3 regions of the Pseudomonas sp. ZT5P21 genome follow, and region 3 is predicted to be linked to each of the others. Evidence: predicted binding sites of a transcription regulator. Region 3 holds the regulator's gene; each other region holds the start of a gene.
The links. Region 3 encodes FliA, which starts transcription of late flagellar genes. Its sites were predicted from a motif close to CTAAAGTTTNNNNNNNNNNNGCCGNTAA; they were not measured.
Positions count from the first base shown of each region.

Region 1: the regulator FliA is predicted to act here: its motif matches at 2,258-2,285, upstream of ACYZT9_RS04820 (methyl-accepting chemotaxis protein).
Region 2: the regulator FliA is predicted to act here: its motif matches at 1,660-1,687, upstream of ACYZT9_RS06395 (flagellar protein MotY).

Region 1 is NZ_CM142705.1:1,050,678-1,054,888, reverse strand. It holds gene ACYZT9_RS04825 (TatD family hydrolase) at 1-16, shown strand, start outside; gene ACYZT9_RS04820 (methyl-accepting chemotaxis protein) at 138-2,168, opposite strand; gene ampE (regulatory signaling modulator protein AmpE) at 2,417-3,253, opposite strand; gene ampD (1,6-anhydro-N-acetylmuramyl-L-alanine amidase AmpD) at 3,253-3,810, opposite strand; gene ACYZT9_RS04805 (DUF1631 domain-containing protein) at 3,875-4,211, opposite strand, start outside.
Region 2 is NZ_CM142705.1:1,395,494-1,399,704, forward strand. It holds gene rnt (ribonuclease T) at 1-550, opposite strand, end outside; gene pyrC (dihydroorotase) at 547-1,593, opposite strand; gene ACYZT9_RS06395 (flagellar protein MotY) at 1,753-2,661, shown strand; gene ACYZT9_RS06400 (argininosuccinate synthase) at 2,791-4,008, shown strand; gene ACYZT9_RS06405 (hypothetical protein) at 4,156-4,211, opposite strand, start outside.
Region 3 is NZ_CM142705.1:4,198,947-4,203,157, reverse strand. It holds gene flhF (flagellar biosynthesis protein FlhF) at 1-619, shown strand, start outside; gene fleN (flagellar synthesis regulator FleN) at 736-1,566, shown strand; gene fliA (RNA polymerase sigma factor FliA) at 1,563-2,303, shown strand; gene ACYZT9_RS19475 (chemotaxis response regulator CheY) at 2,471-2,842, shown strand; gene ACYZT9_RS19470 (protein phosphatase CheZ) at 2,865-3,653, shown strand; gene ACYZT9_RS19465 (chemotaxis protein CheA) at 3,725-4,211, shown strand, end outside.

The sequences.
Region 1 (4,211 bases), 2.4 Mb from region 3:
GTTGTTTAACTGGTAGTCGTTACACAATACCTGTGGGAGCGAGCTTGCTCGCGATGGCGGTCTAACATCCGCATTGATGTTGCCTGACACACCGCTATCGCGAGCAAGCTCGCTCCCACAGGGAACCGGTTCCAGCATCAAACCCGGAACGCGCTGATCAGCTGTTTGAGCTCCACCACCTGAGCCGACAACGCCCGACTGGCGTCTTCGGTCTGATGCGCACCTTCAGCGGTGCGCTCGCCGGCACGGTTGATCTCGACGATGTTCTGGTCGATGTCGTGCGCCACGGCAGTCTGTTGTTCCACTGCGGCGGCGATCTGCTGGTTCTGGTCGACGATCATTCCCACCGCCCCAAGGATATTTTCCAGCGCCTGCTGGACCTTTTCCGACTGCCCCACCGTGCCATTGGCCATTTGATGGCTGGTGCCCATGGCCTTCACCGCCGCACCGACACCGCTATGCAGTTTGGCGATCATCTGCTCGATTTCCTCGGTGGATTGCTGAGTGCGTTTGGCCAGGGTCCGGACCTCGTCCGCCACCACCGCAAAACCTCGACCCTGCTCGCCCGCCCTCGCCGCCTCGATGGCCGCGTTGAGCGCCAGCAGGTTGGTCTGCTCAGCGATGCTTTTGATCACTTCCAGCACGCGGCTGATGGACTGGCTGTCGCTGGCCAGTTGATTGATCACCAGCACCGATTGATCGATCTCGCTGGCCAGTGCGGCAATGCTGCCCTGTTGCGATTGCACCAGACCGCGCCCGCTGATGGTCTCGTCGTTGACGCTGTGGGCGCTGCTGACCGCCGCCGCGGCACTGCGTGCCACCTCCAGCGACGTGGCCGACATCTGATTCATGGCCGTGGCAACCTGTTCGATCTGGGTGCGCTGCCCCGCTACGGCCTGGTTACTCTGGGCTGACACATTTTCGACCTGACCGGCCTGACGCTCGACTTCACCGACGGTGTGGCCGACACGCTCGATCAAGTCATGGATCTTCTTCACGGTGCCGTTGAACACCTCTCCCAACTCGCCCAGCTCATCGCGGCTATTGGCATTGAAGGTCACGGTCATGTCACCGGCCGCCACTTTGTCCATCATCGCGCCAAGACGCTTGAGGGTGGTGCGGGTCGAGGCGTAAAAGCCGCCATAGAGGTAGAAGATCAATACAAACACCACCGACAACGCGACGGCCTGCAGGACCATATGCGTGCGGTTCTCGGTCAGTCGCTGCTGCAATTGGGTATCGAGAAATTTCAGGGTGGCTTCGTTGAGTTGGTAAGTCTGGTCCATCAGGCCGGTGACCTGATCGTAAAAGGCCTGCCACGGCGCATCGAGGGTGTCGGCCATCACTACGTGTTCTTCAAACAGTTCACTGGCCTTTTTCAGCGACGCCTTACTGCTCTCGGCCTGGGCCGCCAGCGTTTCGCGCGCCGCTTTGCTCGAGCCCAGCGCGTCCTGCAACTTCAGGCTGTATTCGGCCTGCAACTTTTCGATCTGAGCCAGCAACTCGTCGAAACGGGTGCTCGACGACGAATTGAGAAACCCTTGCCCCAGCGAGTAAGAGCCCATTGCGCGGCCATCGCCCAAGATCTGGGTGACGGGCGGCGTGACGTTGGTGACGAGCTCGGTGAGCTGACGCATGTCGCTCTGATTGTCACGGCTCAAACCCGCCTGACTGGCGATGATCTGGCTGAAAATCTGTGCGTTGCCGAGCAACTTGCCGATCAGCGCACTTTTGCTCTGCAGGGAGTTTTCCGCTTGCTGGGCCTTGAACGCGGTGATCATTTCATCGCGTTTGCCATCGAAAACCGTGATCTGTTCCGAATCGGTGGTCATCGCCGTCAGCCCTTGCAGGCGGACCAGAACGCTTTGTTCCAGGGCAGTGATCTTGGGTTCGAGATTGCCGGCCTTGCCGGATTGGCCGAGGATGACGTTGATCTGCACCAGGTTATTCAGGGTTTCCAGATCGCGTCGCAGGGCCAGGCTGCTGCCCAGCAAATCCAGGCTCTGCAGTTCGACCTGAGTGCCCTGGAATTCACGATAGGAATCGCGTACCAGGTAAAAATTGGTCACCAGCATCGGCACTAGGAACAGAACGCTGATCAGGCTGAACTTCATGCCGAAGCTCAGGCGATTCATTAGCGCGACGGCGGGATAGAGCAAGCTCTTCACTGGAAGTCTCCCTTTTGAATTCTTATTTTTATTGGCACGCACTGACAGACAGCAGATAGCCACTATTCAGTGCTATCTCTGTATAGCTCAAATCGGCGGGGGGGTTTGTAACTTAAGGTTAACGTGAGAGAGGGCACGGTCCTTGTAGGAGCAGAGCTTGCTTGCGAAGACGTTGTGTCAGGCAACTTAACTGTTGAATGACATACCGTCTTCGCGAGCAAGCTCTGCTCCGACAGAGGTCGGTGTATTTAGGGAAGGACGGTCCACAAGGCAAAACCGGCGTACCAGAGCACCGCCGCCCGCAGCAGCAATTCCCAGATCCGGTCGAGACTGTTGATGCCGTCCGGCCCAACCACCGGCGCAGGAATTTCACCCGCCACCAGCCCGACCTTCTCGATCAACCGTGCGGCGCTGATGTTCCAGTTCAGCAGTTCGTGCAGCATCACCCGGCTGACCGCCACAAAGTTGCCAACCAACGCGAAGCTGGCCGCCAGCAGACGCACCGGCACCCAATCGAACGCATGGCGCAATTGTGCGGCGCGCTCGACGACAGCGAGGTTCTGCCCATGTTCTTCGGCAAGTGCCAGCAGTCGATAGCTCAGCGCCGCCACCGGGCCCAACAGGAAGTACCAGAAAATCACCGCAAAAAAGCTCTGGTACGCCTCCCAGAGCAGATGCCCTTCAACCCGTTCCAGCAGTTGCTCGCCGCTGTCGGCGCAGATATTCAGATCGCGTTCTGCCACGTGAGCGGCAGCTTGCAGGTCTTCCCGGCGCCAGGCATCGCGAAACGGCCCGAGACCGGCTAGCAAATCACCGCGACCCAGGCTGTAGATAACCACCAGCAAATGCACCGGCAACGCCAACAGACCGTAAGCAACCGGTTCCAGAACCACCAGGAGCAGGCCCAGCAGCGCCACCGGCAGCAACACCAGAATCACCAATATCAACCACGGACGATTGACTAGGCGCGGACTGACTTCAAGCTTGTGCAGCTCGCGCACCCAGCCGCCGTCACGTTGAATCCGATGGCGCAGGGCCGAGAATTTCTCGATCCACACCGCCAACAGCAACACCAGAAAACTCATTATTGTTCCTCTTTAGCCAGGGCAGCGCGATATCGCGCCCAATCGAACGCCGGTCCCGGATCGGTCTTGCGCCCCGGCGCGATGTCGCTATGCCCGCAGATGCGCTGTGCGGTAATGGCCGTGAAGTTGCTTTGCAACTGCAAGGTCAGGGTCGTCAACGCATCATACTGAGCGTCGGTGAACGGCAGATCATCCGTGCCTTCGAGCTCGATGCCCACGGAAAAATCGTTACAGGTTTCCCGACCATCGAAACATGACACGCCCGCATGCCACGCACGCTCAAGACAAGAGACAAACTGAGTCACGGTGCCGTCACGCTCAATCAGAAAGTGCGCAGATACCCGCAGGTTTGCGATCCCTTCAAAGTAAGGATGTTCTGTGACATCCAGCCGATTCTGGAAAAATTCCTGCACCTTGCCGGTGGCGAACTGCGCCGGCGGCAGACTGATGTTGTGGATCACCAGCAGGGATACTTCGCCCGTGGGGCGCGCATTGAAGTTGGGTGAAGGGCAGATATTCACGCCCTGGCACCAACCGCTCGCGGGGTCCAACTGCATACAGGTTCCTTCAACGTCGACTGTGTGGGCGCCCAGTATGCCGTGATAGCCCCTCGGCGCGCGATCACTTGCCGCGATCGAGACGCCGCAGGTTGCCGATCACCGACTCCAGAGCCCGGTCGAAGAGCAAGGTGTCGTCCAGGGCTCGCACCGCGCCACGGCGAAAATCCAGCGCCAGGCCGGTACGGCTGCGCTCCAGTACTTTCATCCCGGTGCGGTCGACGAAAATGTAGTTGCCCGTGGCCTCGATGATCGCCGCCAGCTTGCAGCGCAGGTTGTGATCCTCATCCTCCTGAAACTCGACCCAGCAACCCACGTGAAGTTGATCGACCTGAACCAGGCCCGCATCGTCCGTCGGCAAGCGTACTGAGGTCGACACCACCGTTCCTTCATCGGCGGTA
Region 2 (4,211 bases), 2.8 Mb from region 3:
CAGCCTGACAGGCTTTCGCCAGCACGGTTTGACCGTACGCCAGGCCGGCAAGGGTTGCCGTGTCGAAGCTGGAGAATGGATGGAACGGGTTGCGCTTCATGTCCAGTCGCGCAACCGCCGCATTGAGAAAGCCCAGATCGAAACTGCTGTTGTGCCCGACCAGGATCGCCCGCTTGCAGCTGTTGGCTTTCAACGCCTTGCGGATGCCTCGGAAAATATCGGTGAGCGCTGCTTCTTCGCTCACAGCCATGCGCAACGGGTGATCGAGTTTGATCCCGGTGAACTCCAGGGCGGCCGCTTCGATGTTGGCACCTTCAAAAGGCTCGACGCGGAAGAAGTAAGTGTGATCAGGGTATACAAAACCCCTCTCATCCATGGCGATGGTGGTAGCGGCTATTTCCAGCAAGGCGTCAGTGGCAGAGTTGAAACCACCGGTTTCAACGTCGACAACGACTGGCAGGTATCCACGGAATCGAGCTGCCATCGGGTGGCGTGGACCACCTCCGCCGCCTTGACCGTCCTGTTCGTCGTCGAAATGGTCTTCACTCACGCGTGTTCCTCCAGCAGGCGCCAGCGCAGTTTTTCACCGGCGCGCAGCGGGATAACGGTCAGCTCGCCAAATGGCAGGCTGGTTGGGGCGGTCCACTCGTCGCGGACCAGGGTGATGCGATCGGTGTTCACCGGCAGGCCATAGAAACGTGGGCCGTTGAGGCTGGCGAAAGCTTCGAGCTTGTCCAGCGCATTGCGCTGTTCGAACGCTTCGGCGTACATCTCGATCGCCGCATAAGCGGTGTAGCAACCGGCACAACCGCAAGCGGCTTCCTTGGCATGCTGAGCGTGCGGCGCCGAGTCGGTACCGAGGAAGAACTTTTCGCTGCCGCTGGTGGCGGCGTCGAGCAAGGCTTCCTGATGCGTATTGCGCTTGAGGATCGGCAGGCAATAAAAGTGCGGCCGAATCCCGCCGACCAGCATGTGGTTGCGGTTGTAAAGCAAATGATGCGCGGTGATGGTCGCGCCAACGTTGGCCGAAGCCTCATTGACGAACTGCACGGCGTCCGCGGTGGTGATGTGTTCGAACACCACTTTGAGCGTCGGGAAACGCTCGACCACACGACGCATGTGCTCATCGATGAAGATTTTTTCGCGGTCGAACACATCGACATCGCTACGGGTGACTTCACCGTGAACCAGCAAGGGCATCCCGACGTCGGCCATGGCCTCAAGCACAGGGAAAATCTTGTCGATGCTGGTGACGCCAGAATCCGAATTGGTGGTCGCGCCGGCCGGGTAAAGCTTGGCGGCGTGAATGAAACCGCTGGCCTTGGCCTCGCGAATTTCTTCGGGCTGGGTACGGTCGGTCAGGTAAAGGACCATCAACGGTTCGAAACGGCTGCCGGCCGGACGTGCAGCGAGAATCCGCTGGCGATAGCCGTCGGCTTCAGCGGCGTTGCGCACCGGAGGTACCAGGTTGGGCATGATGATGGCGCGGCCAAAGGTGCGCGCGACATCCGCGACGGTATTGGTCAACACGGCACCATCGCGAAGATGAATGTGCCAGTCGTCGGGACGCAGCAGGGTCAGGCGGTCGGACATGAGGGGATTCCAGGCGGGTCAAACTGAGGGGAATCGTACCGGAAAAGACTCTCTCAGGCACTCGCTATCAAGTTTTGCAGGAAGCTTCCGATATCCAACAGGTATGCCGTAAACATGTGTGTGTCGGTCTTTTTGTTGTAGAAGCCAGTGGAGCCTCCCGTGCGCCAGCGTTATTTAGCCTTGCTCAGCGTGTTTGCCAGCCTTCCCGCGATGGCGCTCACTTTCCAGACCCGTCTGGAGAGCATCGAGTGGACGGTCGAAGGGGACAAGTTCGAGTGCCGCCTGACTCAACCGATCACCGATTTCGGTTCGGGTGAGTTCGTGCGCCGCGCGGGAGAGCAAGCGACGTTTCGTCTGAAAGTCTATAACTCGATGGTGGGCGGCGGCTCGGCGACCTTGCTGGCGGCCGCTGCACCCTGGCAGCCGGGGCGTGGCGACATCAATCTCGGTTCCGTCCAGATCGGCAGCGGTAATGTGCTGTTCAACAGCTCGCAAGTTCAAGCCGGACGTTTGATCAGTGGCCTGATAGATGGGCGCAGCCCGGTTGTTCGACATTATTCGGGTGATGGCCGGGTGTCGGAAGTGCGGCTGTTACCGGTCAAGTTCAGCAAGGCGTTCAACGATTATCAAGGCTGTGTGGCGAAACTGCTGCCGAAGAATTTCGAGCAGGTCAAACAGTCGCAGATCGGCTTCCCCGGCGATGGCCTGGATCTCGATGCGCAGGCCAAGGCTCAATTGCAGGTGATGCTGGAGTTCATGAAGGCCGATCCGACGGTCAACCACATCGAGCTCGACGGTCACTCCGACAACAGCGGCAACCGCCTGAGCAATCGAGACCTGTCGCGGCGTCGGGCGTTGGCGGTCATGGAGTTCTTCAAGGCCAACGGGGTTCAGGAATCGCAGATCACCGTGCGCTTTCACGGCGAGCGTTATCCGTTGGCACCCAACACCAATGCAGCCAATCGGGCGAAGAACCGTCGGGTCAATGTGCACCTCGCGCGGGTTGCACCCACCGAGCAGCCGGCGCCTCAGGCCACCGTTTCGGCCAGCGCGGCGAAGACTTCCTGACCCGTCGGTCATCGTCGCGAGTTCGACACAATCTGTCGCTTCGTCGTCATAAGCTGTCGCGCCTCTGTAAATTATCCTGCATGACCGGTAGACTTGACGGCTTTCCGTAGAACCCCGTGGAGTGATGGCATGGCGGACGTAAACAAGGTCGTTCTGGCGTATTCCGGCGGCCTGGACACTTCGGTGATCCTCAAGTGGCTGCAGGATACATATAACTGTGAAGTCGTGACCTTCACCGCTGACCTGGGTCAGGGCGAAGAGGTCGAACCTGCACGCGCCAAGGCTCAAGCCATGGGCGTGAAAGAGATCTACATCGACGATCTGCGCGAAGAATTCGTACGCGATTTCGTTTTCCCGATGTTCCGCGCCAACACCGTTTACGAAGGCGAGTACCTGCTGGGTACTTCCATCGCTCGTCCGTTGATCGCCAAGCGCCTGATCGAAATCGCCAATGAAACCGGCGCTGACGCCATTTCCCACGGCGCCACCGGCAAAGGCAACGACCAGGTTCGTTTCGAACTGGGCGCGTACGCCTTGAAGCCAGGTGTGAAAGTGATTGCACCGTGGCGCGAATGGGACCTGCTGTCCCGTGAAAAGCTGATGGATTACGCTGAAAAGCACAACATTCCGATCGAGCGTCACGGCAAGAAAAAATCCCCGTACTCGATGGACGCCAACCTGCTGCACATCTCCTATGAAGGCGGTGTGCTGGAAGACACCTGGACCGAGCACGAAGAAGACATGTGGCGCTGGACCGTCTCTCCGGAGAAGGCTCCTGACAAGGCGCAGTACCTGGAGCTGACCTACCGCAACGGCGACATCGTTGCACTGGACGGCGTCGAAATGACCCCGGCCACCGTGCTGGCGACCTTGAATCGTATCGGTGGCGAACACGGTATCGGCCGTCTGGACATCGTCGAAAACCGTTACGTAGGCATGAAATCCCGTGGCTGCTACGAAACCCCTGGCGGCACCATCATGCTGCGCGCTCACCGTGCGATCGAATCGATCACCCTGGACCGCGAAGTGGCTCACCTCAAAGACGAGCTGATGCCGAAATACGCCAGCCTGATCTACACCGGCTACTGGTGGAGTCCTGAGCGTCTGATGCTGCAGCAGATGATCGATGCTTCCCAGGCTCACGTGAACGGCGTTGTGCGCCTGAAATTGTACAAGGGCAACGTGATCGTCACTGGCCGCAAGTCCGACGAATCGTTGTTCGACGCCAACATCGCGACATTTGAAGAAGATGGCGGCGCCTACAACCAGGCTGATGCGGCCGGCTTCATCAAGCTAAACGCCCTGCGCATGCGTATCGCGGCGAACAAGGGTCGTAAGCTTTTCTGAAGTTTTTGACTTGGTAATGGAATTTGTGGCCTTGTTTTCGACAAGGCCACAAATTTGGAAATAGGGGTTTTCTTTCTGACATTGCGATTCATCTTTCTTGATTTGTAAACACCATCCCGCCTGCTGCTCTCCGTTGATCCTGAAAAGCTACTGACCGCTGCGTGTCAGTTTGGCGAGTTGATCAATGACCGTCACGTCCTGTG
Region 3 (4,211 bases):
CACTCTGGCCAAACTCGCGGCCCGTTACGTGCTCAAGTACGGCGCGCAGAACATCGCGCTGGTGAGCATGGACAGCTACCGCATCGGTGCTCAGGAACAACTCAAGACCCTGGGTCGGATCCTCAACGTGTCGGTAACGCACGTCGACCCGGGCCAGTCTCTGGTGCAGGCGCTGGAGCCTTTGCTGCGCAAGCGTGTGGTGCTGATCGATACGGCGGGCCTTCAGGCCAGCGATCCGGCACTGCGCATGCAGCTCGAGAGCCTGGCCGGTCGTGGCATCAAATCAAAAAATTATCTGGTTCTGGCAACCACCAGCCAGAAACAGGTTCTAACCGCCGCTTATCACAGTTACAAGCGCTGCGGGCTCGCTGGCTGCATCCTGACTAAACTGGATGAAACAGCAAGCTTGGGCGAGGTGTTGAGCCTGGCAATCAGTCATGAGTTACCGGTGGCTTACCTGACCGATGGGCCGCGGATTCCGGATGATTTGCATCTGCCGCGGCGTCATCAATTGGTCAGCCGCGCCGTCAGCGTGCAAATGCAGGAAGAACCCAGCGAAGAAGCCATGGCTGACATGTTCGCTGATATTTACCACAGCCCGACCAAGCAGGTCGGCTGAGGTATTAATGAACAGTTTTTGTACCTACATCGATGGTCTGCCATGCATTGTTCCGTTTGTGAACGCGCAGCCAGTAATGTGGCCTCCGTCTATGCAAGACAAGGTAAAGAAATAACATGGGCAGCATGCATCCCGTACAGGTGATCGCGGTGACCGGCGGCAAAGGTGGCGTCGGGAAGACTAACGTGTCAGTGAACTTGTCCCTGGCTCTAGCTGAGCTCGGCCGGCGCGTCATGCTGCTGGACGCTGATCTGGGGCTGGCGAATGTCGACGTCCTGCTGGGACTGACACCCAAACGCACCCTGGCCGACGTGATCGAAGGCCGCTGTGAGCTGCGCGACGTGTTGTTGCAAGGCCCCGGCGGCATCCGCATCGTCCCGGCCGCATCCGGCACTCAGAGCATGGTGCATCTGAGCCCGGCGCAGCACGCTGGCTTAATCCAGGCGTTCAGCGATATTGGCGACAACCTCGACGTCCTGGTGATCGACACCGCCGCGGGTATTGGTGACTCTGTAGTCAGTTTCGTTCGCGCCGCGCAAGAAGTCTTGCTGGTGGTCTGCGACGAGCCGACCTCGATCACCGACGCCTATGCACTGATCAAGCTGCTGAACCGCGACTACGGCATGAACCGCTTCCGGGTCCTGGCCAATATGGCCCAGAGCCCGCAGGAAGGTCGCAACCTGTTCGCCAAGTTGACCAAGGTCACGGATCGCTTCCTCGACGTCGCCTTACAATACGTCGGTGCGGTGCCGTACGACGAAAGCGTGCGCAAGGCCGTTCAGAAGCAGCGTGCGGTCTATGAAGCTTTTCCGCGTTCCAAGTGCTCCCTGGCCTTCAAGGCCATCGCGCAAAAGGTCGATACCTGGCCGCTGCCCGCCAACCCGCGCGGGCACCTGGAGTTTTTCGTCGAGCGCCTCGTGCAACAAACGGCAGGACCCGTGCTATGACAGCCAGCGGTTACAACCTTTACAAGAAATCGGCACGTGACGCGCAGTACGAGCTGATCGAGCGTTACGCGCCACTGGTCAAACGCATTGCTTACCACTTGTTGGCGCGATTGCCCGCCAGTGTCCAGGTCGAAGACCTGATCCAGGCCGGCATGATCGGCCTGCTTGAAGTGTCGACCAAATACGACGCCAGCAAAGGCGCGAGTTTCGAGACGTACGCGGGCATACGAATCCGCGGCGCCATGCTCGATGAAGTCCGCAAGGGAGACTGGGCGCCACGTTCGGTCCACCGCAATACCCGCATGGTCAGCGACGCAATTCGCTCGATTGAAGCTAAAACCGGCCGTGACGCTAAAGATCACGAAGTTGCGGCCGAACTCCAATTGAGTCTCGACGATTACTACGGGATTTTGAACGACACCTTGGGCAGCCGGTTATTCAGTTTCGACGATCTCTTGCAGGACGGCGAACACGAAGGGCTGCACGAGGATGGCGCGAGTGCTCATCTCGAGCCGTCACGCGATCTGGAAGATGAACGCTTCCAGGCGGCGCTGGCGGACGCGATTGCCAATTTGCCGGAGCGTGAGCGACTGGTGTTGGCGCTGTACTACGACGAAGAGTTGAATCTCAAGGAAATCGGTGAAGTCCTGGGGGTCAGCGAATCTCGGGTCAGCCAGTTACACAGCCAGTGCGCGGCCCGTTTGCGGGGGCGTTTGGGGGAGTGGCGAGCGCGCTGAAGGCAGTGTGGGGACACTGCGAACGTGGCTGGTGTGGTGTTTAACTGCGCCGGTTTCGATCTGTTGTGCTCCAGACAGTCATCGAGTGCTTTGCCGGATTGATTGAAATGGCGCGTCCAGGTGCTGGGCGCGTTTAAGACTGCTTGGAGGTCGAATTGGACAAGAACATGAAAATCCTCATCGTTGATGACTTCTCAACGATGCGGCGGATCATAAAAAACCTGTTGCGTGACCTTGGGTTCACCAACACGGTCGAGGCTGACGATGGCACCACTGCCATTCCGGTTCTCAACAGCGGAAGCATCGACTTTCTGGTAACGGACTGGAACATGCCTGGCATGACCGGTATCGATCTGCTGCGTCACGTGCGCGCCGATGAAAAGCTCAAGCACCTGCCGGTGCTGATGGTGACCGCTGAAGCCAAGCGCGAGCAGATCATCGAAGCGGCCCAGGCCGGTGTTAACGGCTATGTGGTCAAGCCCTTCACGGCCCAGGCGTTGAAAGAAAAAATCGAGAAGATTTTCGAACGCATCGGTTGAGAAACTGCGCCACGGGGGAGCTATGGACCATAACGAATCTTCACAGGGCGATTTTGAATCGACCCTGAAAAAACACGCGGTCGAGCTGGTCGAAAGCCTTGAAAAAGGCAAGTTCGGCGACGCTGTGCAACTGATCCATGAGCTCAATCAGACCCGTGACCGCGGCCTGTATCAGGAAGTGGGCAAGCTCACTCGCGAGCTGCACAGCGCGATCGTCAATTTCCAGATTGACCCGCACATGCCGCAAGCCGAGGAAGTGTCCCAAATCACGGATGCCACCGAGCGTCTGGGTTACGTTGTGAAGCTGACCGAGGCTGCCGCCAACCGCACCATGGATCTGGTCGAAAACTCCACGCCGCTGGTCAACAGCCTGAGCGATGAAGCGCAGGCGCTGAGCACGGACTGGGGACGCTTCATGCGTCGCGAAGTCGGGGCTGAAGAGTTCCGCGAGCTGGCACGGCGTGTCGACGGTTTCCTGGCACGCAGCAGCACGGACAATCGCGCGGTGTCGAGCAACCTCAATGACATTTTGCTCGCCCAGGATTACCAGGACCTCACCGGTCAGGTGATCAAGCGGGTGACCCAATTGGTCACCGAAGTAGAAAGCAACCTGCTCAAGCTCGTACTCATGGCCAGTCATGTGGACCGCTTTGCGGGCATCGAACATGACCGTGAAGCGATGCTTGCAGAAAAAGATCCGCAAAAACATCTCTCTCAGGGTGAAGGTCCGCAGATTCATGCCGATAAAAGAGAAGACGTTGTGTCCGGTCAGGACGATGTGGACGATTTGCTATCCAGCCTAGGGTTTTAGAATTTTAGAATTTTAGAATTTTAGAATTTTAGGTTTTTTAGGTTTTTAGACCTGTTAGGAGCACCCCCTTAATGAGCTTCGGCGCCGATGAAGAGATCCTTCAGGATTTCCTGGTTGAGGCCGGCGAGATTCTAGAGCAATTGTCCGAACAACTGGTCGAGCTGGAAAGCCGACCGGATGATGCGGACTTGCTCAATGCAATTTTTCGCGGTTTTCACACTGTAAAAGGGGGCGCCGGCTTCCTCCAGCTCAACGAGCTGGTGGAGTGCTGTCACATCGCCGAGAACGTGTTCGACATCCTGCGCAAGGGTGAGCGTCGCGTCGACTCGGAATTGATGGACGTGGTTCTCGAAGCGCTGGACGCGGTGAACAGCATGTTTACCGAAGTTCGCGAGCGCAGCCCGATCACGGCTGCCACGCCTGAATTGCTCGCGGCCCTGGCTCGTCTGGCCGAGCCGCAAACCGCGGATGAAGCCTCACCTGTGGCTCAAGTGGTGGAAGAACCGGCTGCCGAAGCCGAATCAGGCGACATCACCGATAACGAATTCGAACAACTGC